2 regions of the Streptomyces sp. NPDC060035 genome follow, and region 1 is predicted to be linked to the other one. Evidence: predicted binding sites of a transcription regulator. Region 1 holds the regulator's gene; the other holds the start of a gene.

What was found. The regulator HspR, encoded in region 1, represses chaperone genes until heat shock. The targets are predictions, from matches to a motif close to TTGAGNNNNNNNNNCTCAA.
Region 2: the regulator HspR is predicted to act here: its motif matches at 8,128-8,146, upstream of lon (endopeptidase La).

The regions. Positions count from the first base shown of each region.
Region 1 covers NZ_JBHWVO010000005.1:220,728-232,215, forward strand. Annotated here, with positions in the region: gene dnaJ (molecular chaperone DnaJ) at 1-1,153, shown strand, start outside; gene ACFWBQ_RS10215 (heat shock protein transcriptional repressor HspR) at 1,155-1,601, shown strand; gene ACFWBQ_RS10220 (LuxR C-terminal-related transcriptional regulator) at 1,632-2,498, opposite strand; gene ACFWBQ_RS10225 (helix-turn-helix transcriptional regulator) at 2,802-3,782, opposite strand; gene ACFWBQ_RS10230 (5'-nucleotidase) at 3,962-4,222, shown strand; gene ACFWBQ_RS10235 ((2Fe-2S)-binding protein) at 4,219-4,539, shown strand; gene ACFWBQ_RS10240 (pyridoxamine 5'-phosphate oxidase family protein) at 4,642-5,043, opposite strand; gene clpB (ATP-dependent chaperone ClpB) at 5,182-7,782, shown strand; gene ACFWBQ_RS10250 (MFS transporter) at 8,170-9,435, shown strand; gene ACFWBQ_RS10255 (YbjN domain-containing protein) at 9,507-10,052, shown strand; gene ACFWBQ_RS10260 (pyridoxal phosphate-dependent aminotransferase) at 10,159-11,340, opposite strand.
Region 2 covers NZ_JBHWVO010000030.1:40,784-52,271, reverse strand. Annotated here, with positions in the region: gene ACFWBQ_RS32870 (nitrate- and nitrite sensing domain-containing protein) at 1-1,768, opposite strand, end outside; gene ACFWBQ_RS32865 (hypothetical protein) at 2,133-2,918, shown strand; gene ACFWBQ_RS32860 (MarR family winged helix-turn-helix transcriptional regulator) at 3,075-3,557, opposite strand; gene ACFWBQ_RS32855 (lysozyme) at 3,813-4,646, shown strand; gene ACFWBQ_RS32850 (polysaccharide deacetylase family protein) at 4,806-5,570, shown strand; gene lon (endopeptidase La) at 5,676-8,105, opposite strand; gene ACFWBQ_RS32840 (spermidine synthase) at 8,435-9,118, shown strand; gene ACFWBQ_RS32835 (response regulator transcription factor) at 9,354-10,091, shown strand; gene ACFWBQ_RS32830 (ATP-binding protein) at 10,088-11,164, shown strand; gene ACFWBQ_RS32825 (multifunctional oxoglutarate decarboxylase/oxoglutarate dehydrogenase thiamine pyrophosphate-binding subunit/dihydrolipoyllysine-residue succinyltransferase subunit) at 11,424-11,488, shown strand, end outside.

The DNA.
Region 1 (11,488 bases):
CAAGGTCCTCGGCGTCCCCAAGGACGCCACCGACGCCGAGGTCAAGAAGGCGTACCGGAAGCTCGCCCGCGAGTTCCACCCGGACGCCAACAAGGGCGACGCGAAGGCGGAGGAGCGCTTCAAGGAGATCTCCGAGGCGAACGACATCCTCGGTGACCCCAAGAAGCGCAAGGAGTACGACGAGGCGCGCGCCCTCTTCGGCAACGGAGGCTTCCGGGCGGGTCCCGGCGGTGCGGGCGGCAACTTCAACTTCGACCTGGGCGACCTCTTCGGGGGCGCACCGGGCGGTGGCCAGGGCGGCGGTGCCGGCGGGTTCGGCGGTGGCGGCGGCCTGGGCGACGTCTTCGGCGGACTGTTCAACCGGGGCGGTGCGGGCACCCGCGTGCAGCCGCGCCGGGGCCAGGACATCGAGTCCGAGGTGACGCTCAGCTTCACCGAGGCGGTCGACGGGGCCACGGTCCCGCTGCGGATGTCCAGCCAGGCGCCCTGCAAGGCATGCTCGGGCACCGGCGACAGGAACGGCACCCCGAGGGTCTGCCCGACCTGTGTCGGCACCGGTCAGGTGTCACGCGGCAGCGGCGGCGGTTTCTCGCTCACCGATCCCTGTGTGGACTGCAAGGGCCGGGGCCTCATCGCCCAGGACCCCTGCGAGGTCTGCAAGGGCAGCGGCCGGGCGAAGTCCGCCCGCACCATGCAGGTGCGGATCCCGGCGGGCGTGCTGGACGGCCAGCGGATCCGTCTGCGCGGCAAGGGCAGCCCGGGCGAGCGCGGCGGTCCGGCCGGCGACCTGTACGTCGTCGTCCACGTCGACGCCCACCCGGTCTTCGGCCGCAAGGGTGACAACCTCACCGTCACGGTGCCCGTCACCTTCGCGGAGGCAGCACTCGGTGGCGAGGTGAAGGTCCCCACGCTCGGCGGACCTCCGGTCACCCTGAAACTCCCGCCCGGAACACCCAACGGGCGTACGATGCGGGCCCGCGGCAAGGGCGCCGTGCGCAAGGACGGCACCCGTGGCGACCTCCTGGTCACCGTCGAGGTGTCCGTGCCCAAGGACCTCGGCGCAGAGGCGCAGGAAGCGCTGGAGGCCTACCGGAAGGCGACCGCGGGGGAGGACCCGCGGGCGGAGCTGTTCCAGGCTGCGAAGGGAGCTTGAGATGGACGGCCGTCGACGCAATCCGTACCAGCTGACCGATGAATCACCGGTGTACGTGATCTCGATCGCGGCCCAGCTCTCGGGCCTGCATCCGCAGACGCTGCGCCAGTACGACCGCCTCGGCCTGGTCTCGCCGGACCGCACGGCCGGACGCGGCCGGCGCTACTCGGCCCGCGACATCGAGCTGCTGCGCACGGTGCAGCAGCTGTCGCAGGACGAGGGCATCAACCTGGCGGGCATCAAGCGCATCATCGAGCTGGAGAACCAGGTCGCAGCGCTCCAGCAGCGCGTCGCCGAGCTCTCGGCGGCGGTGGACGGCGCGGCCGTGGCCATGCAGCAGCGCGAGGCCCAGGTGCATGCCTCGTACCGGCGTGACCTGGTGCCGTACCAGGATGTGCAGCAGACCAGTGCGCTGGTCGTCTGGCGGCCCAAGAGGCCGAAGGACTGAAATTGGCTGCAGAGGCCCGCCCTTCGGAGTTCATGACCCGGGGGCGGGCCTCTGCGCTGTCCCGGTGCCGGCCTCCGCGATGCCGGACCGGACGATGAGCGCCCCGAGGTGGGTCCGGCTGGTGGCGTCGAGCGTCTGCATGAGTTTGGAGATGTGGGAGCGGCAGGTGCGGACGCTGATGCCCAGCTTGCGGGCCACCACGTCGTCGACGTGGCCCTCGGCCAGCAGCCGGGCGACGCTCTGCTGGACGGCGGTGACGGGGGTGCCGGGGACGGTCGCCGGCAGCTGCTGGGCGAGGGGGGTGGCCTGCGCCCAGAGGACCTCGTAGACCTGGGTGAGGTAGGCGACGAGGGCAGGATGGCGGATTTCCAGGGCGGTCTCCCGCGTGGGAGTGGCAGGGATGTAGGCCACGGCGCGGTCGAAGATGATGAGCCGGTCGACGGTCTGCTCGACGGTCCGCACCTGGAGGCGGTCGGACGGTATCTCCGCCAGATAGTCCTTGAGCCCGGGGCTGTAGCGTGCCGGGTGCTGGTAGAGATGCCGGAGACGGGCTCCTGAGGCGATCGCGGAACGGGCGTTCTCCAGCCCCTGCCGCATGTTGTGCGCGAGCCGGTTGCCTCCTGGCTGCACCGTCAGGACCTCCTCCTTGGCATGGGTGGAAGCCTCCCGGAGCACGGAAATAATCAGCGACCGGCCTTCGAGCACGGTGATCGCGTGGTTGGGGTCTTCATCGGCGACGGCCATCAGCGGCGCCAGGGCCCCGGACAGCGCGGCGGTCAGCCGTATCCGCTCGTCTATCTCCCTGGTGATGGGCTGCAGCAGGTGGGCCAGAGCGGCGGACGGCGGGACCGGTCGAAGCCACGCGTCGTCGCCCGGGTCGGGCTGGACGAGGCCCATCTCCAGCAGGCACGGGGCGGAGTCCAGGTCGGCGCGGGGGAGGCGTCCCGCGTGCAGCGCCTCCTCGTACAGCCGTATCGCCGGGTCGCACAGCTCTCGATTCCCATGGGAATGGGTCGGTTTTGCCTTTTCCGCGTCGATTTGGGTCCCTCATTTTTTTGCACTGCAACAAGATGACGGTGGCGGAAGCCTAACTCTGGGGGAATCGTGGTCGTGCCGGAGGAGCGAGCGACTCCTCCGGGGCACTCGGGGTGTGGTCGGGATCCTCCCCCGGCGCGGCCGCACCCGCCGGACGAATCGAGGTCACTCCTGATCCAGGATCCCTGACTGCGCGATCAGATAGCCGAGTTGGGCGCGACTGTTGCTGCCGAGAGCGGCGTTCAGTTTGGCCACATGTGCGCGGCAGGTGCGGACATTCATGCCGAGACGACGGGCAATTGAGTCGTCGACGTGTCCCTCGACGAGGAGTTGGGCTATCGAATGCTGAACTCCGCTGATGCCGAGGGATGTCGGGTTGTACTTGACTTCCTCCAGCAGAGGAGCTGCTCGGGTCCAGAGTTGTTCGAAGACTTTGACGAGGTACTCGATCAGCCCCGTATGCCGCAGTTCCAGAGCGACTTGACGGTCGTTCGTGGCGGGGATGAATGCGACCGTGCGGTCGAAGATGATCAGGCGCTCTATGAGTTCCTCGAGCGTGCGGATTTCCACGTTCTCGTCCGCGATGCGTTCGGCGTACGCCAGTGTGCTGGGGCTGTGCCGCACGGTGTGCTGGTAGAGCGTGCGGATACGTACGCCGCGGTCCACGACGGACAGGCCCCGCTCCAGGGCCTCGATGAGGCGGTCTTCGCTCCGGCCGCCCCCCGGCTGGACGGTCAGGACTTCGGTCCGGCACTCGGCCGTGGCGAGGTCCAGCGCCGCGTTGATCCGGTGGGCGCCTTCGAGGACGGTGATGGCGTGGGTGGTCGGCGGGTCCTGGGCGCTGATGTCCATGTAGGGCTCGAAGGACTCCGTGAGCAGGACGGAGCGACGACGGCGTTCCAGGATCTCGCGTTCGAGCGGGTGCAGGTGCTTGGCCAGCGCGGCGGACGGGGGCACGGGGCGGAGCCAGTCCGCGTCGTCGGGGTCGGGGTGCAGCAGGGCGAAGTCGATCAGGCACGGAGCGGACGCCACCTCGGTGCGGGCGATGCGCCCGGAGCGCAAAGCGCTGGCGTACAAGCGCCCTCCCTCTTCGCATAGTTCGGTGATCCCGTGAGGATGTGTCGGCTTTGTGTAGCTTGTGGTCATATCTCCACCCCCCAGGTTCCTGAACATGCAGGAACATGATGCATCGACTCAGTGGTGTTCGAGTGCCTGGGTGAGACATCGTCTTAAGTGCGGGGGAGAAGAAACCACAAGTGAGGACGAAGCCGACTATGTATAAGCGAATGCTTCGCTCGGCGCTTGCCGCCTCGTTCGTTGCAGCCTTGGGCATTGGACTGGCGGGCGGAGGCGACATCGCATGGGGCGGGGAGGCTGCCGCAGCACCGGGTGACATTGCCTGGAGCGTCGAGGCCGCGCCGGCTCCGGGTGACATCGCCTGGGGTGTTCCGGCTGCGTCCGCACCGGGTGACATCGCCTGGAGCGTCGAGGCCGCGCCGGCTCCGGGTGACATCGCCTGGGGTGTTCCGGCCGCGCCTGCGCCCGGTGACATCGCCTGGTCCGCTCCGACCCTTACCGGCGCATGACCACCCCTCCGGACGACCGCACGTTCCGACGTGAAATGGCCACGGCCTACCGGTCAGGGTGGCACTTCATCGATCTGCTCACGGCGCTCACCGGCCGTGGCGATTCGTTGATGGTCACCCTGTTCGGAGAGCCGATCGTCGTGGTGATGGAAACGGACGACGACGTCCGCGCCTATCGCTGTCTTCGCCGGCCGCGCGGAGCGCCGCAGCCGGTTCGCTGTGCCGTGAGGTACGGCATGATTTTCGTCAATCTCGATCAGCGGGACCACGAGCTGTTCGAACAAGAAGCCATCTCCGCCACCCCCCGCAGTGCCTGAACGATTCCCCCGTCGTTCCATGTCGTTCAGGCGCTTCCCCCACACAACGGCGCCATCGTGACCTGAACACGATGGCGCCGTTGTGCTGTCCGGGTGGATTTCTCAGCCCCTGCCGAGCGCCCGGTCCACGGCGATCTCGATGACGACCCTGTCGGGGTTGTGCGCCGGGGTGCGCTCGTACCGCTCCGCGTAGCGGCGTACCGCGTCCTCCACCTGCCCGGGCTCCGTACGGACCGCCGCGAGGCCTTCCAGGGTCGCCCAGCGGCGTCCCTGCATCTGGCAGACCGCGACCCGTGCGCCCTGCGGGCCGGCCGCCAGGATGTGGGCGACCTTCCGGCTGTTCTTGTTGGTGATGACACGTGCCAGTCGCGTCTGCGGGTCGTACGTCACGCCGACCGGCACCACGTGCGGGGTGCCGTCCGGGCGGAGCGTCGTCAGGGTGCACACATGGCGCTCCCGCCAGAAGGCCAGGTAATCGGGTCCGGGGTTGCGTACATCAGGCATGGGGTCAGCCTAGAGAGACGGGCCCCGACGCTCGCACCCGGTCAAGCTTGAGTGGAATAGACTCAACTTTGTACCCGTTATTCGAGTCAAACTTCCGTGAAGCCGAGAAACACCCGTACCAGGGAGGAGACAGCGCCCGTGGACGCCGAGCTGACCAACAGGAGCCGGGACGCCCTCAACGCGGCCACCAGCAGGGCCGTCAAGGAGGGGCACCCCGACCTCACCCCCGGGCATCTGCTGCTTGCACTGCTCGCGGGCGAGGACAACGCGAACATCACCGACCTGCTGGCCGCGGCCGACGCCGACCAGGTGGCCGTGCGTGCCGAGACGGAACAGCTCCTCGGCGCACAGCCCAGCGTCACCGGATCCACCGTCGCCCCGCCGCAGCCCAACCGTGAGCTGCTCGCCGTCATCTCCGACGCCGCACAGCGGGCGAAGGAACTCGGTGACGACTACCTTTCCACCGAGCACCTGCTGATCGGTATCGCCGCCGAGGGCGGCCGCGCCGGTGAGATCCTCACTCGGCAGGGAGCCAGTGCGAAGAAGCTGCTGGACGCATTCGAGAAGAGCAGGGGAGGGCGCCGGGTGACCACACCCGACCCGGAGGGCCAGTACAAGGCCCTGGAGAAGTTCGGCACCGACTTCACGGCCGCCGCGCGCGAGGGCAAGCTCGACCCCGTCATCGGACGTGACCAGGAGATCCGCCGCGTCGTCCAGGTCCTGTCCCGCCGTACGAAGAACAACCCCGTGCTCATCGGGGAGCCGGGCGTCGGCAAGACCGCCGTCGTCGAAGGGCTTGCCCAGCGGATCGTCAAGGGGGACGTCCCCGAATCGCTGAAGAACAAGCGGCTCGTCTCCCTCGACCTCGGCGCGATGGTCGCGGGTGCCAAGTACCGCGGCGAGTTCGAGGAGCGCCTCAAGACCGTCCTCTCCGAGATCAAGGAGAGCGACGGCCAGATCGTCACGTTCATCGACGAGCTGCACACCGTCGTCGGCGCGGGCGCCGGCGGCGACTCCGCGATGGACGCGGGCAACATGCTCAAGCCGATGCTCGCCCGCGGTGAGCTCCGTATGGTCGGTGCCACCACGCTGGACGAGTACCGCGAGCGTATCGAGAAGGACCCCGCGCTGGAGCGCCGCTTCCAGCAGGTCCTGGTGGCCGAGCCGTCCGTCGAGGACACGATCGCGATCCTGCGTGGCCTCAAGGGCAGGTACGAGGCGCACCACAAGGTCCAGATCGCGGACTCCTCGCTGGTGGCAGCCGCGACTCTCTCCGACCGCTACATCACCTCCCGCTTCCTTCCGGACAAGGCCATCGACCTGGTCGACGAGGCCGCCTCCCGCCTCCGCATGGAGATCGACTCCTCTCCCCTGGAGATCGACGAGCTCCAGCGAGCCGTCGACCGCCTGCACATGGAGGAGCTCGCCCTCAAGAACGAGACCGACGCAGGCTCCAAGCAGCGCCTGGACAAGCTCCGCCGCGACCTCGCCGACAAGGAGGAGGAGCTGCGCGGCCTGACCGCCCGCTGGGAGAAGGAGAAGCAGGGCCTCAACCGCGTCGGCGAGCTGAAGGAGCGCCTGGACGAACTGCGCGGCCAGGCCGAACGCGCCCAGCGCGACGGCGACTTCGACACCGCGTCCAAGCTGCTGTACGGGGAGATCCCCGGCCTGGAGCGCGAGCTGGCCGAAGCGGCGGAGGCCGAGCAGGAGGCCTCCAAGGACACCATGGTCAAGGAGGAGGTCGGACCGGACGACATCGCCGACGTCGTCGGGGCGTGGACGGGCATTCCGGCCGGACGCCTCCTGGAGGGCGAGACCCAGAAGCTCCTGCGCATGGAGGACGAGCTCGGCCGTCGGCTCATCGGCCAGACCGAGGCCGTGCGCTCCGTGTCGGACGCGGTACGCCGCACCCGCGCCGGGATCGCCGACCCCGACCGTCCCACCGGCTCGTTCCTCTTCCTCGGCCCGACCGGGGTCGGCAAGACCGAGCTGGCCAAGGCGCTCGCGGACTTCCTGTTCGACGACGAGCGGGCCATGATCCGCATCGACATGAGCGAGTACGGCGAGAAGCACAGCGTCGCCCGGCTCGTCGGCGCCCCGCCCGGCTATGTCGGCTACGAGGAGGGCGGCCAGCTCACCGAGGCCGTCCGCCGCCGCCCGTACAGCGTCGTCCTGCTCGACGAGGTGGAGAAGGCCCACCCCGAGGTCTTCGACATCCTGCTGCAGGTGCTCGACGACGGCCGGCTCACCGACGGGCAGGGAAGGACGGTGGACTTCCGTAACACCATCCTGATCCTCACGTCGAACCTCGGCAGCCAGTTCCTGGTCGACCCCCTGACCAAGCCGGACGTGAAGAAGCAGCAGGTCATGGATGTCGTACGGGCATCCTTCAAGCCGGAGTTCCTCAACCGGCTCGACGACCTGGTGGTCTTCTCCGCCCTGTCCGGGGACGAGCTCGCCCACATCGCGGGCCTCCAGGTCGGCCGCCTCGCGGGCCGGCTGGCCGACCGCCGGATCACCCTCGACGTGACCCCGGACGCCCTGGCCTGGCTGGCCGTGGAGGGCAACGACCCGGCCTACGGTGCCCGGCCGCTTCGCCGGCTGATCCAGACGGCGATCGGTGACCGGCTCGCGAAGGAGATCCTCGCGGGCGAGGTCAAGGACGGCGACACCGTGCGGGTGGACCGGGCCGGGGACGGTCTGGTCGTGAGGTCCGTGACCTCGGAGAAGGTCAGGTAGACCACGTGTCGTGTCCCCGGCCCGAGGACCCTGCGTCCCGGCCGGGGACACGTTTGTGTGCAGCATCGTTTGCATTGATGTGTGCATCCGACACCCTTGATTGTTGAAGCGCCCTGGTGGCGGGCTGGAGAAGTAAGTCGAGCCGCGCTGCGCAGCCGCCCGCCAAATTGAGCCGAAAATGTCCATTCCGTGGCCGAATGGCAGGCGCAGTGCGCTGCCCCCGGGTGTTCTCCGGGCGAGGCCGGCGCATATCCGTATCCCGATCACACTCCGGTCAACGGCCAGGCAACCAAGCGGTTTCCGCTCAATACCAGGACACTCCGGACCACCTTTCGTGATCTGTCGGAGGGGGCATATGCGGAATTTGGAAGCCGGTAAGGTACGCGCATGACGGAGCGCATACCTGATGAGATAAGCACGGAGCCGAAGGATTGCAAAAGTGACAACCTAATTCGCCTCAGCGAATTTCGCACTCTTTGGGCGGCTTATGCTCAGTCGGTCCTGGGCGACCAGCTGGCGCGTGTGGCGCTGTCGCTGCTGGTCTTCGAACGTACCGAGTCGGCCGGCTGGACCGCGGCGACGTATGCCCTGACGACCTTGCCCGCCCTGCTGTCCGGGGTGCTGCTGTCCGGCCTGGCGGATCGCTTTCCCCGGCGGACGGTCATGGTCGGATGCGACCTGGTGCGCGCCGTTCTGGTCGGGCTGATGGCCCTCCCGGGGACGCCGTTGCCCCTGCTGGCGGCGCTGCTGGTGCTGGCGCAGCTGGCCGAGGCGCCCTTCGGCGCCGCGCAGGGCGCTCTGCTGCCGACCGTGCTCGGCGAGCGGAGGTACGAGCGTGGCCAGCGGGTCATGCTGATCACCCACCAGACCGGGCAGCTGGTCGGCTTCGCCGGTGGCGGTGTGCTCGTGGTGTGGCTGGGCAGCCACACCTCCCTGGGGCTGAACGCGGCATCGTTCCTGGTCTCGGCGACCCTGATCAGGTTCGGTGTGAAGGCACGGCCGATCGCGAGCGACGACGGGCGGCAGAAGAGGCTGCGCACCCAGGTCGGGAGCGCGGCGGCACTGATCTGGGCGGACCCCCGGCTGCGGGCGCTGGTCGGCCTGGGATGGCTGGCGGGATTCATCGTGCTGCCGGAGGGACTGGCCGCTCCGTTCGCGGACGAGGCCGGCGGGGGCGGCGCCTCCGTGGGGCTCCTGCTCGCGGCGCACCCGGCGGGAATGGTGCTGGGGGCGGCCCTGCTCGGGCGGGCGGGCGTCGGGGACGATTGGCGCCGACGTCTGCTCGGGCCGCTGGCGATCGGCGCGAATCTGCCGCTGCTCGTGTACTGGGCGGGCCCCGGTGTCGGGGTGGCCGTCCTGCTGCTGATGGCATCGGGAGTGTGCTCCGCCTACCAGATCACCGCCGGAGCCACCTTCGTCCTGCTCACCCCGGCCGGCCAGCGCGGCCAGGTACTGGGGCTCGCCAGGTCGGGGCTGACCGCCATGCAGGGGATCGGCGTCGCGGCCGGCGGTCTGGCGGCGGAGCTGTCCGGATCGTGCTCGGACACGATCGGAGGGGCGGGACTTCTGGGAACGCTGTGCGCGATTCTGGTCGCGGTTGCCTGGTCGCGGGCTCGTGGGAGCGGCGCGGGGACGATTCCCCTGAGGGCGTAGGACTACTGGCCGCCGATCGCGGTTAGGGTCGATGGCAGGAAACCACGAGCGATCCACAGGAGTACCCAGCGATGTCTATCGACCCGTCCTCGATTCCCAACTTCGGGGGCCAGCCCGAGCCGCAGGCGGCAGGACCCGAGGGGCCCGTTGTCCCTGACCAGGACCTCGTCAAGCAGCTTCTCGAGCAGATGGAGCTGAAGTACGTCGTCGATGACGAGGGTGACCTCGCAGCGCCGTGGGAAGAGTTCCGCACGTACTTCATGTTCCGCGGCGAGGATGAGCAGCAGGTCTTCTCGGTCCGTACGTTCTACGACCGCCCCCACGCCGTCGACCAGCGCGCCGTCCTCCTCGACGCTATCGACGACTGGAACCGCCGCACCCTGTGGCCCAAGGTCTACACGCATGCCCACGAGGGCGAGGAGGGCGCTGCCGCCTCCGTCCGGCTGATCGGTGAGGCGCAGATGCTCATCGGCACCGGCGTCAGCCTGGAGCACTTCGTCTCCTCGACGGTCAGCTGGGTGCGGGCCTCGATCGAGTTCGACAAGTGGCTCGTGGAGCGCCTGGGCCTGGAGTCCGCCGAGGAGAAGTCCGAGGGCGAGGAGTCCCCGGAGGCCTGATCCGGCGCCGGAGCGACAGCCCGGCCGGGGGCGGCGGTCATCGCGACCGCGCCGCCGGGCCGGGCTTCTTCCTGTCCGGGCGGGGCTTCTTCCCGTCCGGGCGGTCTCAGCTCGGACCGATGCTCTTCAGGCGGGTGACCGCTTCGGCGAGTACGTCCGTACGCTTGCAGAAGGCGAAGCGTACGAAGGGTGCGCCCTGCTCGCGGTGGTCGTAGAACACCGCGTTCGGGATGGCGACGACCCCGCACCGCTCCGGCAGCGCCCGGCAGAAGGCGAGGCCGTCCCGTTCACCGCCGAGCGGCCGGATGTCGGTGGTGACGAAGTATGTTCCGGCAGGCTTGTAGACCTCGAAGCCGGCCTCGGCGAGGCCGTTGCTCAGCAGGTCGCGCTTGGCGCGCAGGTCCGCGCGCAGTGCGTCGAAGTAGCTGTCGGGCAGGCGCAGTGCCTCGGCGACCGCGTACTGGAGGGGCCCGCCCGACACGTACGTCAGGAACTGCTTGGCGGAGCGGACCGCGGTGACCAGGGCGGGGTTCGCCGTGATCCAGCCGACCTTCCAGCCGGTGAACGAAAATGTCTTTCCCGCACTGCTGATGGAGACCGTGCGCTCGCGCATGCCGGGGAAGGAGGCGAGCGGGATGTGCTCGCCCTCGAAGACCAGGTGCTCGTAGACCTCGTCCGTGACGACGAGGAGGTCGCGCTCGCACGCGAGCTCGGCGACGGCGGCCAGCTCTTCGCGCGTCAGGACGGTGCCGGTCGGGTTGTGCGGGGTGTTGAGCAGGATCAGACGGGTGCGCGGGGTGACGGCGGCGCGCAGCTCGTCCAGGTCGAGCCGGTAGGCACCCTCGTGGGGGTGAAGGGTGACGGGGACGCGGGTGCCGCCCGCCATGGCGATGCAGGCGGCGTACGAGTCGTAGTAGGGCTCCAGCGCGATGACCTCGTCGCCGGGCTCCAGCAGGGCCAGCAGGGCGGCGGCGATGGCCTCGGTGGCGCCCGTCGTGACCAGGACCTCGGTGTCGGGGTCGTACGCCAGTCCGTAGCGCCGTTGCTGGTGCTCCGCGATCGCAGTGCGCAGCTCGGGCACGCCGGGGCCCGGTGGGTACTGGTTGCCGTGGCCGGCGCGCAGCGCCCGCACCGCGGCCTCGCGGATCTCCTCGGGGCCGTCGGTGTCGGGGAAGCCCTGGCCGAGATTGATCGATCCGGTCCGTGCGGCCAGTGCAGACATCTCCGCGAAGATCGTCGTGCCGAACTCGGCGAGGCGGCGGTTGAGCAGCGGTCGTCCCTGTGTCATGGCGCCATCCTGTGCCGAAGCTCTGGAGTTGCTCAAGTCTGCTTTGGCCGCGGCAGGGCGAGGGAATCCCCCTGTCACGTGAGAAGCGGGGGACCTCGCTTCGGGGGACAGAAGGATGTGAGGTCGGTGGAGCTTTTCATCTTCATCG
Region 2 (11,488 bases), on a different contig from region 1:
CGGCGACCAGGTGGCTCAGGTCGTCGGCGGCGAAGCCGGCGATCTGGGAGTGCGGCGGCAGGGACTGGATGGTGACCCGCTCGTACCGCTCGATCTCACTGACGGCCGCACGCAGCACGTCGACCAGCGGGATCGACCCCGCGTGCCCGTGCCCGTGTTCGGTACCGGCGAGGACCAGCATGTTCTCGCTGTGGCGCCGCATGACGGTGGCCATGTGGTCCAGCTTGAAGAGCGTGGCGAGGCGCTCCGGATCCTGCTCGCGCTCCTCCAGCCCCTCGATGACACCGAGCTGGCGCTCGACGAGACCAAGGGTGCGCAGGGAGAGGTTGACGAAGGTGTGGTGGACGGTGTTCTTCAACTGCTCCAGCGCCGTGGTGAGCTCGGCGACCTGGACCTGGAGCTCGGCCCGCTGGAGAGTGAGGGCCTCACGGCCCGCGATCAGTTCGCCGCGCTCGGTCTGCAGGCTCTCGAAGCGGCCTGCCGTCTCGTGGTGCAGCCCGTGCAGCTTGCCGTGCAGGGTGTTGATGGACCGTACGACCTGGGCGAACTCGTCGTTGCGTCCGGTGTAGCGGACCGGCTCGGCCGTCTCGGGTTCGGCGGCGAGCCGGCCTGCGCCGATCCGCAGGACGGCGAGCGGCTGGGTGAGGGTGCGCGCGACCGCGGTGGAGACGCCGACGGCGATCAGCAGACAGCCGCCGAGCAGCGCGATCCGCAGTTCGAGCGCGGTGACGTCGTCGTCGCGCAGTTGCTCCAGGCTCTTGACCCGGGCGGTGCCCAGCGCGGACTCGACGCCCCGCATCCGGTCGATGCGGGCGGAGAGCGCGGTACGGGCCTTCTTGCGGTCGGTCCTGCGGTCCGCCTCGGACAGCTCGGGGCGGTCGGTGAGCCGGGTGAGGTACTTCTCCGCGCTGTTGACCTCGGGGCCGGTCACGGTGGACGCGAGCTTGTCCCGGGCGGCGGGTCCTGCGGCCTGGTCGAATTCGGCGAGCGAGGCGAGTTCGCGCACCCGGGCCTGCTGGGCGGCGGCGCTCAGCTCGTCGCGGTTGCGGTCGTTCTCGCTGTCGCCCTCGTCCTGGGTCTGGACGGGAAGCCCGGTGAACGGGTCGATCTGCGGTTTTGCCGGCTCCGTGCCGGGAACGGAGAGCGCGGCCAGGAGCAGCCCCCGGGTGGCGGAGGCCTGCTCGACGGCGCCGCCGAGGGCGAGCGGGGCGCGCGTGGCGTCGGCGGCGCGCGGCGGGGTCTTCTCGGCCAGCTCGTCGGCGAGGTCGTGGAGCTTGGCGATGACCTCGGAGTACGCCTGGTGGGCCTCCAGCGCCGAACCCTTGCCCGTCAGGGCGTCGCGGCGCAGCGAGGGGATGGTGGAGAGATCGCGTCGCAGGGCTGCGGGGGCGGCTGCCCTGATCTCGTCCACCTGTTGGTCGACGCGGGCTGCGGGCGCGCTCCGGGCGACCTTGGCGTCGTCCTCGTCACGGCCGGCGGCGATGTGGGCGGTGACGTCGTCACGTTCGTCGGCGAGCGAGTGAGCGAGCGTGATGGCCTGCTGGTTCAGCTCGGCGAGCGTGACCAGTCGCTGGGACTCGTTGAGGTCGGAGGAAGCGCCCAGAGCCGCTGGGGCGCCCGCGGCGATGACGGTGATCCCGACGACGGCAACGCCGGCGACGAGCCGACTGCGTACCCGTACGGTCCGCTTGTCGGCACCCGCTGCCGGAGGCATCGCCCCGGAACCGTCGCGCGTGCTGTCCTTGCTCCGAGGCCGCTTCTTCTGCACCGGTGCTCGCAATCTTGACTCGTCCACCCTTGAAGCAGAGGTGACGCACGGTCATGTGAATAGGCGCCCCCACCCCTGGTACGGCTTCTGACCATTCCAGTGCTTTTGAGAGGGGGGCGCGCATCAACCGCTCCGCCACTCGAACGAGTGAACATCACTCCTGAGTTGGCGAACAAGTCTCCCCGGAGGCGCCTCCAGCCATGCACGGCCCCCTGGGTGGAACTTCGGCCCAGGCTTTGGCAGGATGCCCGCCCGCATATGCACGGAGCCTCGCCTTCCACCCCGGGAGGCCACTCTGACCTGCCGGTACGGTCCAACCCCGGGAACGTGTAGCCCTCGTGAAGGCATCGTGCAGACTGGCCGCATGCGTATCGAACTCGCCACCGAGCCGGGCAGCCCCGAACGCCCCAACGAGGACTGGGTATCGACGGCCCTCCCGGCAGCCGGCCAGGGCGGGGTGCTCGTCCTGCTCGACGGCGTCACGCCGCCCCGGAGTGACGACGGATGTGTGCACTCGGTGCCCTGGTTCACCGCGAGACTGGGCGGCTCATTGGTCGAACTGTCCGCTTCGCGACGGGATCTGACGCTGACCGAGATCCTCTCCATGTCCATTCGGCGCACCGCCGACACGCATCGTTCCCTGTGTGACCTTTCTCACGTACGAACACCTCAGGCGACAGTGGTCCTGGCGCGCTGGGACGAACAGGAGATCGAGCACCTGGTGCTCTCCGACTCCGCCCTGCTCGTCGAAGCGCCCGACGGCACGGTGCGGGCGGTCCTCGACGACCGTCTCGACCGGCTGCCACCGGGCTCTCTCGCCTCCGAGGCGATCGCCGACGCGCGCGTACGGAACAAGGAGGGCGGCTTCTTCACGGCGGCCGCCGACCCCGAGGTGGCGTCACGCGCGGTGACGGGACGCACCGCGCGCGCGGAGGCCCGGGCGCTGGCGGCGCTGACCGACGGCGCGAGCCGCTGGACGGAGACGTTCCGCGAGGGCGACTGGAAGGCCACGCTGGGGCTGCTGCGCAAGGCGGGGCCGCAGGGGCTGATCGATCGCGTCAGGGAGCTGGAGAGGGCCGACACGGACCGCACGTACCTGCGCCGCAGCAAGACGCATGACGACGCGACAGCCGTCCTGGTCGAGCTGTAGGCAGGCGCGGCGCGGGCGCGTTCACGCACCGAACTGCGGACCGCCGTCGCCGAACTGCGGACCGTCGTAGAGCTGCGGGCCGGCGTGCCGCGGGCCGGCGTGCTGCGGGCCGGTCGCCGCACCGCGGCCCCTTCGCACTGCGCTCCCGGCCGGATCTCAGTCCTCGGCACGCTCGTTCAAGTGGTGCAGCAGCCGCGCCAGTTCCGCGACCTCGGCGCGGTCCCAGTCCGCCAGTTTGCGGGCATAACGTCCGCGGCGGGCATCTCGGACGCTCCGGAAGCGGGCGAGGCCCTCGTCGGTGAGCCGGACGAGTGAGGCGCGGCCGTCCGCCGGGTCGCTCTCACGCGCCACCAGACCGAGTGCCTCCAGCGCGCGCAGTTGACGGCTCATGGTCGCCTTGCCCACACCGAAGTAGGCGGCGAGCTCGGTGGCACGCTGCCGGCCGGCCGACTCCAGCCGCACGAAGAGCCCGTAGGCCGCCGACTCCAGATCCGGGTGAACCTCCCGGGCCATCTCCCCCGAGCTGGCCCGTGCCCGTCGCAGAAAGACCGCCAACTCGCGCTCCAGCGCAAGGAATTCGTGGTCCACACCACTCCCGACCGCCGCGCCGGGTTCACTTGCGCTTCCATTCCCGTGCACGTCAGCACCCCTCATACGCTTTCCCGCCGATGAAAGTTTCTTTCAGCTCCGGCCATAGCCGCAGCTGGGCCAGTATTTCGCAGGCGTAGACCATCGGAAGCGGCCGGGCCCCCTTCCGCCGGGCAGGTCTACGTGCGTAGCTTCATGGGTGTCATGGATGGCATGTCCACACCATGACGGCACGCACTGCAGGAGTGTTCCCGCACGCGCTCCTGGGCCAGCAGCTCCCCCCACCGAGCCCTCGGAGGCACGCAGATGCCCGTGCACAGATCCGGATCCGGAACGACCCGCCGCTCGCACCTCGCCGCAGCGGGAACCCTCCTCGCCGCCCTCACTCTCCTGCTCGCGCTGCCCGGCGCGGCCACCGCCGCCGACATTCCCCAGCGCGGTACAGCCAGGATGGGGCAGGGCGTCATCGCCCACGACGGGCAGCGGGGCGGCAGCCCCACCGGCACGGAAGCCGTCCAGACCGAAGGCGTGGACGTCAGCGGCCATCAGGGCGACGTCGCCTGGCAGACCTTGTGGAACAGCGGCGTGAAGTGGGCCTACGTCAAGGCCACCGAGGGGACGTACTACAAGAACACGTCCTTCACGCAGCAGTACAACGGCTCCTACAACGTCGGCATGATCCGCGGCACGTACCACTTCGCCACCCCCGACACGACCAGCGGCGCCGCCCAGGCCAACTACTTCGTCGACAACGGGGGCGGCTGGTCCAGGGACGGCAGAACGCTGCCCGGCGTGCTCGACATCGAGTGGAATCCGTACGGCGCGCAGTGCTACGGAAAGACCCAGGCCGCGATGGTCTCCTGGATCCGCGACTTCGCGAATACCTACAAGGCGCGCACCGGGCGCGACCCGGTGATCTACACCGCGACCAGCTGGTGGAAGGACTGCACGGGCAACAACGCGAGCTTCGGCGCCACCAACCCGCTCTGGGTGGCCCGCTACAACACCACGGTCGGCGAGCTTCCGGCCGGCTGGGGCTACTACACGATCTGGCAGTACACGTCGTCCGGCCCCACGGTCGGTGACCACAACCACTTCAACGGCGCCCTCGACCGCGTACAGGCGCTCGCGAACGGCTGATCAAGCCCCACCGCACGACGGAGCCCCGGTGACGAGCCCCACGTCACCGGGGCTCCGTGCTGCCGGGGACCCACTATGCATGACGTGTATACACACTATGTATAGTCACGGCGTCCCGCACCGCAGGTGTGCGACACAGCCGCGAAGGAGTGACCTGTCATGCCCAGAAAGATGTCGCCGTTCGGTACGGGGTTGGCTGCCGCCCTTGTGACTGCGCTCACGCTGACGCTCAGCGGCTGCTCGATGCAGACCACGGCGCCGGGGTCCGCACGCCGGGACGCCGCCTCCGACGCCAAGGGTTCGTTCGGCCAGGTGGACTGCCGCAAGGCGAAGTGCATCGCGCTGACGTTCGACGCGGGACCGGCGAAGGACACCCCGCGTCTCCTGGACATCCTCAAGGAGAAGAAGGTGCCTGCCACGTTCTTCCTGCTGGGCAGGGACCACGTCCTGAAGCACCCCGACACCGTGCGGCGCATCGAGGCCGAGGGGCACGAAGTCGCCAACCACACGTGGACGCACGAGATCCTGACGGACAGGAAGCCCGGGGAGATACGCGCCGAACTGGAGAAGACCCAGCTCGCGATCGAGAAGATCACGGGGAAGAAGCCGCGGCTGATGCGCCCGCCGCAGGGCCGTACGGACGACACGGTCTCCGGGATCTGCAAGGAGCTCGGGCTCTCGCAGATCCTGTGGAGCGCGACCGCCAAGGACTACTCCACGAACGACTCCGCGCTGATACGGAAGCGCATCCTCGACCAGGCCGGCAAGGACGGGGTCATCCTGCTGCACGACATCTACAAGGGGACGGTCCCCGCGGTGCCGGGCATCATCGACACACTGAGGAAGCGCGGCTACACCTTCGTGACCGTCCCCCAGCTGATGGCCCCCGCAGAGCCGGAGCCCGGCACGGTCTATCGCCCGTGACCCGACCCGGCCGGATACGCGGAACGGCCCGCTCCTCCCTCGCGGGAGGAGCGGGCCGTCCGTACCGGCCGCGTCCGTGGTGCCACGCCCGTCACTGCGTGACGCCTACGCCGCAGCCGGGATCCTCTCCGCGGCCCCGACGGACGCCGGGGCGAGCGCGATCTCCAGCACCTGGCGGACATCGGTGACCGGGTGGACCTCCAGGGTGTCGAGGACCTCTGCCGGGACGTCGTCCAGGTCGGCCTCGTTGCGCTTGGGAATCACCACCGTGGTGATGCCCGCCCGGTGCGCGGCCAGCAGCTTCTGCTTCAGGCCGCCGATCGGCAGCACCCGTCCGGTCAGCGACACCTCACCGGTCATCGCCACATCCGTACGGACGAGCCGCCCGGACAGCAGCGAGGCCAGTGCCGTCGTCATCGTGATACCGGCACTCGGGCCGTCCTTGGGAACGGCGCCCGCCGGGAAGTGGATGTGCGCGCCGCGGTCCTTCAGATCCGCGACCGGCAGTTCCAGCTCCGCTCCGTGCGACCGCAGGAAGCTCAGCGCGATCTGGGCGGACTCCTTCATCACGTCGCCGAGCTGACCGGTGAGGGTCAGTCCGGACGCCCCGGTCTCCGGGTCGGCCAGCGACGCCTCGACGAACAGCACGTCACCGCCCGCTCCGGTCACCGCGAGCCCGGTGGCCACGCCCGGCACCGCGGTACGGCGCTCGGCCGGGTCCTGGGCGGACTCGGGAACGTGGTGGGGGCGTCCGATCAGTCCCCGCAGGTCCTCCTCGGTCACCGTGAACGGGAGGTCGCGGTCGCCCAGCTCGTGCTGGGCCGCAATCTTGCGGAGCAACCGGGCGACGGCCCGCTCCAGATTCCGTACGCCGGCCTCCCTCGTGTACTCACCGGCCAGCTTGCGCAGCGCCGACTCGTCGAGGCTCACCTCGTCCTTCTCCAGGCCTGCCCGCTCCAGCTGACGCGGGAGCAGGTGGTCCCGGGCGATGACGACCTTCTCGTCCTCGGTGTAGCCGTCCAGCCTGACCAGCTCCATGCGGTCGAGCAGGGCTTCCGGGATGGCTTCGAGCACATTCGCCGTGGCCAGGAACACCACGTCGCTGAGGTCGAGTTCGACCTCCAGGTAATGGTCGCGGAAGGTGTGGTTCTGCGCCGGGTCGAGTACCTCGAGCAGGGCGGCGGCCGGGTCGCCCCGGAAGTCCGAGCCGACCTTGTCGATCTCGTCGAGCAGGACGACCGGGTTCATCGAACCGGCCTCCTTGATGGCGCGGACGATGCGTCCCGGGAGCGCGCCGACGTACGTACGCCGGTGGCCGCGGATCTCCGCCTCGTCCCGGACACCACCGAGGGCGACGCGGACGAACTTGCGGCCCATGGCGTGCGCGACGGACTCACCGAGCGAGGTCTTGCCCACGCCGGGCGGCCCGACCAGCGCCAGCACGGCACCACCGCGCCGCCCGCCGACCACACCGAGTCCGCGGTCGGCGCGCCGCTTGCGCACCGCGAGGTACTCGGTGATGCGCTCCTTCACGTCCTGCAGCCCCGCGTGCTCCGCGTCCAGGATCTCCTGGGCGCCCCTGATGTCGTACGCGTCCTCGGTCCGCTCGGTCCACGGCAGTTCCAGGACGGTGTCCAGCCAGGTGCGGATCCAGGAGCCCTCGGGGCTCTGGTCGGACGCGCGCTCCAGCTTCTCGACCTCCTTGAGGGCGGCCTCGCGGACGTTCTCGGGAAGCTGGGCGGCTTCGACACGCGCCCGGTAGTCGTCGGACTCGTCCTCAGGATCGCCGTTGAGCTCGGAGAGCTCCTTTCGTACGGCGTCGAGCTGGCGCCGCAGCAGGAATTCGCGCTGCTGCTTGTCGACGCCCTCCTGGACGTCCTTGGCGATGGACTCGGCGACATCCTGCTCGGCGAGGTGCTCACCGAGCCACTGGACGGCGAGCTTGAGCCGGGCGACCGCGTCCACGGTCTCCAGCAGCTGCACCTTCTGGGCTGTGGTGAGGAAGGGTGAGTACCCGGAATTGTCGGCGAGCGCCGAGATGTCCTCGATCTGCTGCACCCGGTCCACGACCTGCCAGGCGCCGCGCTTCTTCAGCCAGCTGGTGGCGAGCGCCTTGTACTCCTTGGCGAGCTCGGCGGCGGAGCCGGGCAGCGGGTCGGGCAGGGACACGTCGATCCGTGTGCCCTCCACCCACAGCGCCCCGCCGGGCCCACTGGTCCCGGCACCGATCCGTACCCGGTCACGGGCGCGGATCAGCGCGCCCGGATCCCCGTCCGAGAGCCGTCCGACCTGCTCGACGGTCCCCAGGACACCGGTCCCTGTGTAGTTCCCGTCGATACGCGGCACGAGCAGCACCTCGGGCTTGCCGCCACCGGGCCGCGCGACGGACTGGGCCGCCTCCACGGCAGCACGCACTTCCGCGTCCGACAGATCGAGCGGAACCACCATTCCAGGAAGCACGACCTCGTCGTCGAGGGGCAGCACGGGCAGGTCGATCGGCGTGAACGCCTCGGACGCATTGGACTCAGCAGTCATGATCTCCCCTTCGGCAGGCAAGTTGAGTTATGTGGACTCAATGCTCCTGACCTACCGAATGTTCCCTGTCCTGCGTTCGCTCTCAGCGATCACCCTCCGGCACCCGCCCCACCTCGATGTCCCGCGAGGACAGCGCCTGCTTCTACGGCAGCACTCCGCGGGGCACGGCCATTCCCGGCGCGTCCGGGGCGAGCTGCGAGCTCCCGCACCACGGCAACGCGGACCCGGAGGGGTGACCCTGCGGGAAATGACTGGTCCCGGCAGCGGCGCCTCGGGATGATGAGCCGGCTGACCGCCCCGCCGCCGACCGGATGCCGGAGACCGCGCCCATGCCCGCCACAGACACCCACCGCCCCGTCACTCTCGACCGGCGCGAAGGGCCGTACGGTGAAGTCGTCCTGCGGGAGCGCGGCGACGACTTCGAGATCATCGCCAACGGCTGCTTCCTGATGGACACCTCCGACGGGCGCTCCGAGCGGCTGCTGATCGACGCGGCGCTCGACGCACTGCCCGACGGCCGGCCGGACCCGGCCGTGCTCATCGGCGGGCTCGGCGTCGGCTTCTCGCTGGTTCGCGCGGCGTCCGGCGAGCGGTGGGGACGGATCGTCGTCGTCGAACGGGAACAGGCGATCGTGGACTGGCATCTGGAGGGGCCGCTCGGCCGGATCTCGGGTGCGGCCCTCACCGATCCGCGGACCGAGGTCCTCCGTACGGACCTCGTCGAACACCTCCACTCGACCACGGAGCGTTACGACGCGTTATGCCTGGACATCGACAACGGCCCCGACTGGACCGTCACCGAGGACAACCGAAGCCTCTATACGCCCGCCGGTCTCGCGGCCTGCCACGCGCGTCTGACGCCCGGCGGGGTCCTCGCAGTATGGTCCGCACAGCCGTCCGCGCGCTTCGGGAGAGCCTTGCGGAATGCCGGATTCCACGCGGTACGAACCGAAGAAGTAGCCGTTGCCCGAGGTGTGCCCGACGTGGTCCATCTCGCACTCCGGAGTGTCTGAACCCCCACCCGGTATCCGCAGCCCCGGTCTGCCACGGGCCAAGCGGCACAAGGCCGACGATCCGCCGCTCCCGCCGAGGTAACACCTTCACCTCGGACAACACCCTGCGTAGCCGGGAGCCGTCTTCTGCCTTTACGCTGCTGACCGGTACAAGAGGGATCACCCACGAAATCCACAAGCGATAACCGTGCCTCCCGGGGGAATGGCCTCCGCGAGAACGGGCAGGGGCGGGGCGATGGAACAGACACACACCACCCACAACGGCGTCGCGGCCACCCCCGGGGCCCAGCGCCGGGTTCTGGTGGTCGAGGACGACCCGACAATCGTCGACGCCATTTCCGCCCGGCTGCGGGCCGAGGGCTTTCTGGTGCAGACCGCACTGGACGGGCCGGCGGCCGTTGACGCGGCCGAGGCCTGGCAGCCCGATCTGATGGTGCTCGACATCATGCTTCCCGGCTTCGACGGCCTGGAGGTCTGCCGCCGTGTGCAGGCACAGCGCCCCGTACCGGTACTGATGCTCACCGCACGCGACGACGAGACCGACATGCTGGTCGGGCTCGGGGTCGGCGCCGACGACTACATGACCAAGCCGTTCTCCATGCGTGAGCTGGCGGCGCGGGTGCACGTCCTGCTGCGCCGGGTCGAGCGGGCCGCACTGGCCGCCGTGACGCCGCGCAGCGGCATCCTGCGCCTCGGTGAGCTGGAGATCGACCACGCGCAGCGCCGTGTCCGGGTTCGCGCCGACGACGTCCACCTCACTCCGACCGAGTTCGACCTGCTGGTCTGCCTGGCCAACACACCGCGCGCGGTGCTGTCCCGGGAGCAGCTGCTGGCGGAGGTCTGGGACTGGGCGGACGCCTCGGGCACACGCACGGTCGACAGCCACATCAAGGCACTGCGCCGGAAGATCGGTGCCGAGCGGATCCGCACGGTGCACGGCGTCGGTTATGCCCTGGAGACTCCCGCGCCATGACGCGGCCCGGCTCCGGACTGCGGCCCTTCTCGATCAAGGCCAAGCTGGGCACGCTCGTCGTGGTGTCGGTGTTCATCACGACGGGTCTGCTGATCGTCGCTCTGCGGACCAGGACCGAATTCAGGTTCATCACGGTCTTCTCCGTGATCGCCACGCTGCTGATCACCCAGTTCGTGGCCCACGGTCTGACCGCGCCGCTGGACGAGATGAGAGCCGTCGCCAGGTCGATCTCGCACGGCGACTACACGAGGCGCGTGAGCGGCGCCGGACGCCGCGACGAGCTCGGCGACCTGGCGCAGACGATCAACCGCATGGCGGACGATCTGGAGGCCGAGGACCGGCACCGCAAGGAGCTGGTGGCCAACGTCTCGCACGAGTTGCGTACTCCCATCGCGGCGCTGAGAGCCGTGCTGGAGAACGTGGTGGACGGGGTGTCCGCCGCCGATCCCGAGACGATGCGTACGGCTCTGAAGCAGACCGAACGCCTCGGCAGACTGGTGGAGACGCTGCTGGACCTCTCCCGGCTGGACAACGGCGTGGTGACCCTGAAGGCCCGTCGCTTCGAGGTGTGGCCCTATCTGTCGGGCGTACTGAAGGAAGCGAACCTCGCGGCCTCGCACCGCAGGCTCTCCTCGGGTTCCGGCAACCACTCCCGTACGGACGTCCATCTGCATCTCGACGTGTCGCCGCCCGAGCTGACGGCGCACGCGGACGCGGAACGGCTGCACCAGGTGGTCGCCAATCTCATCGACAACGCGGTCAAGCACAGCCCTCCGCACGGACGGGTCACCGTGCTGGCGCGGCGCGGGGCCCACCCCGAGTCGCTCGAACTGGAGGTCGTCGACGAGGGCCCCGGCATTCCGGAGGCGGAGCGTCACCGGGTCTTCGAGCGCTTCAACCGCGGTCAGGCGCCCTACCCGCACGGGCCCGGCAGCGACGGCGGTACGGGACTGGGGCTGGCGATCGCCCGCTGGGCGGTGGATCTGCACGGCGGTCACATAGGCGTGGCCGAATCAGCCCGCGGCTGCAGGATCCAGGTCACCCTTCCGGGGACAGCTCAGTTCCACGGTTGACCTGGTGTTCGAACCGGAAGGCCGCGTTCTACGCTGCGGCCCCGAAAGAGATACGGTCCAAGGGGCCATGTCCATGGCCTCGCGTACCCGAAGTGCAGCGGAACCCCGCTTGTTTCCCGCCATTTCATGCGCCGAAACCCGGCTTCCGATGTGATGTGCACGACGAAGACCGGCCCGGCCTGCACGTAACGGCTGGGGAGGCGTAGCCTTGATTTCCGCTGTCCATCACCTTGTGAAGCGGAAGAGGGCGGTTGCCGCCGTGTCGTCTCAGTCCCCCAGTAACTCGAGCATCTCGACCGATCAAGAAGCAGGCTCCGGGTCCAA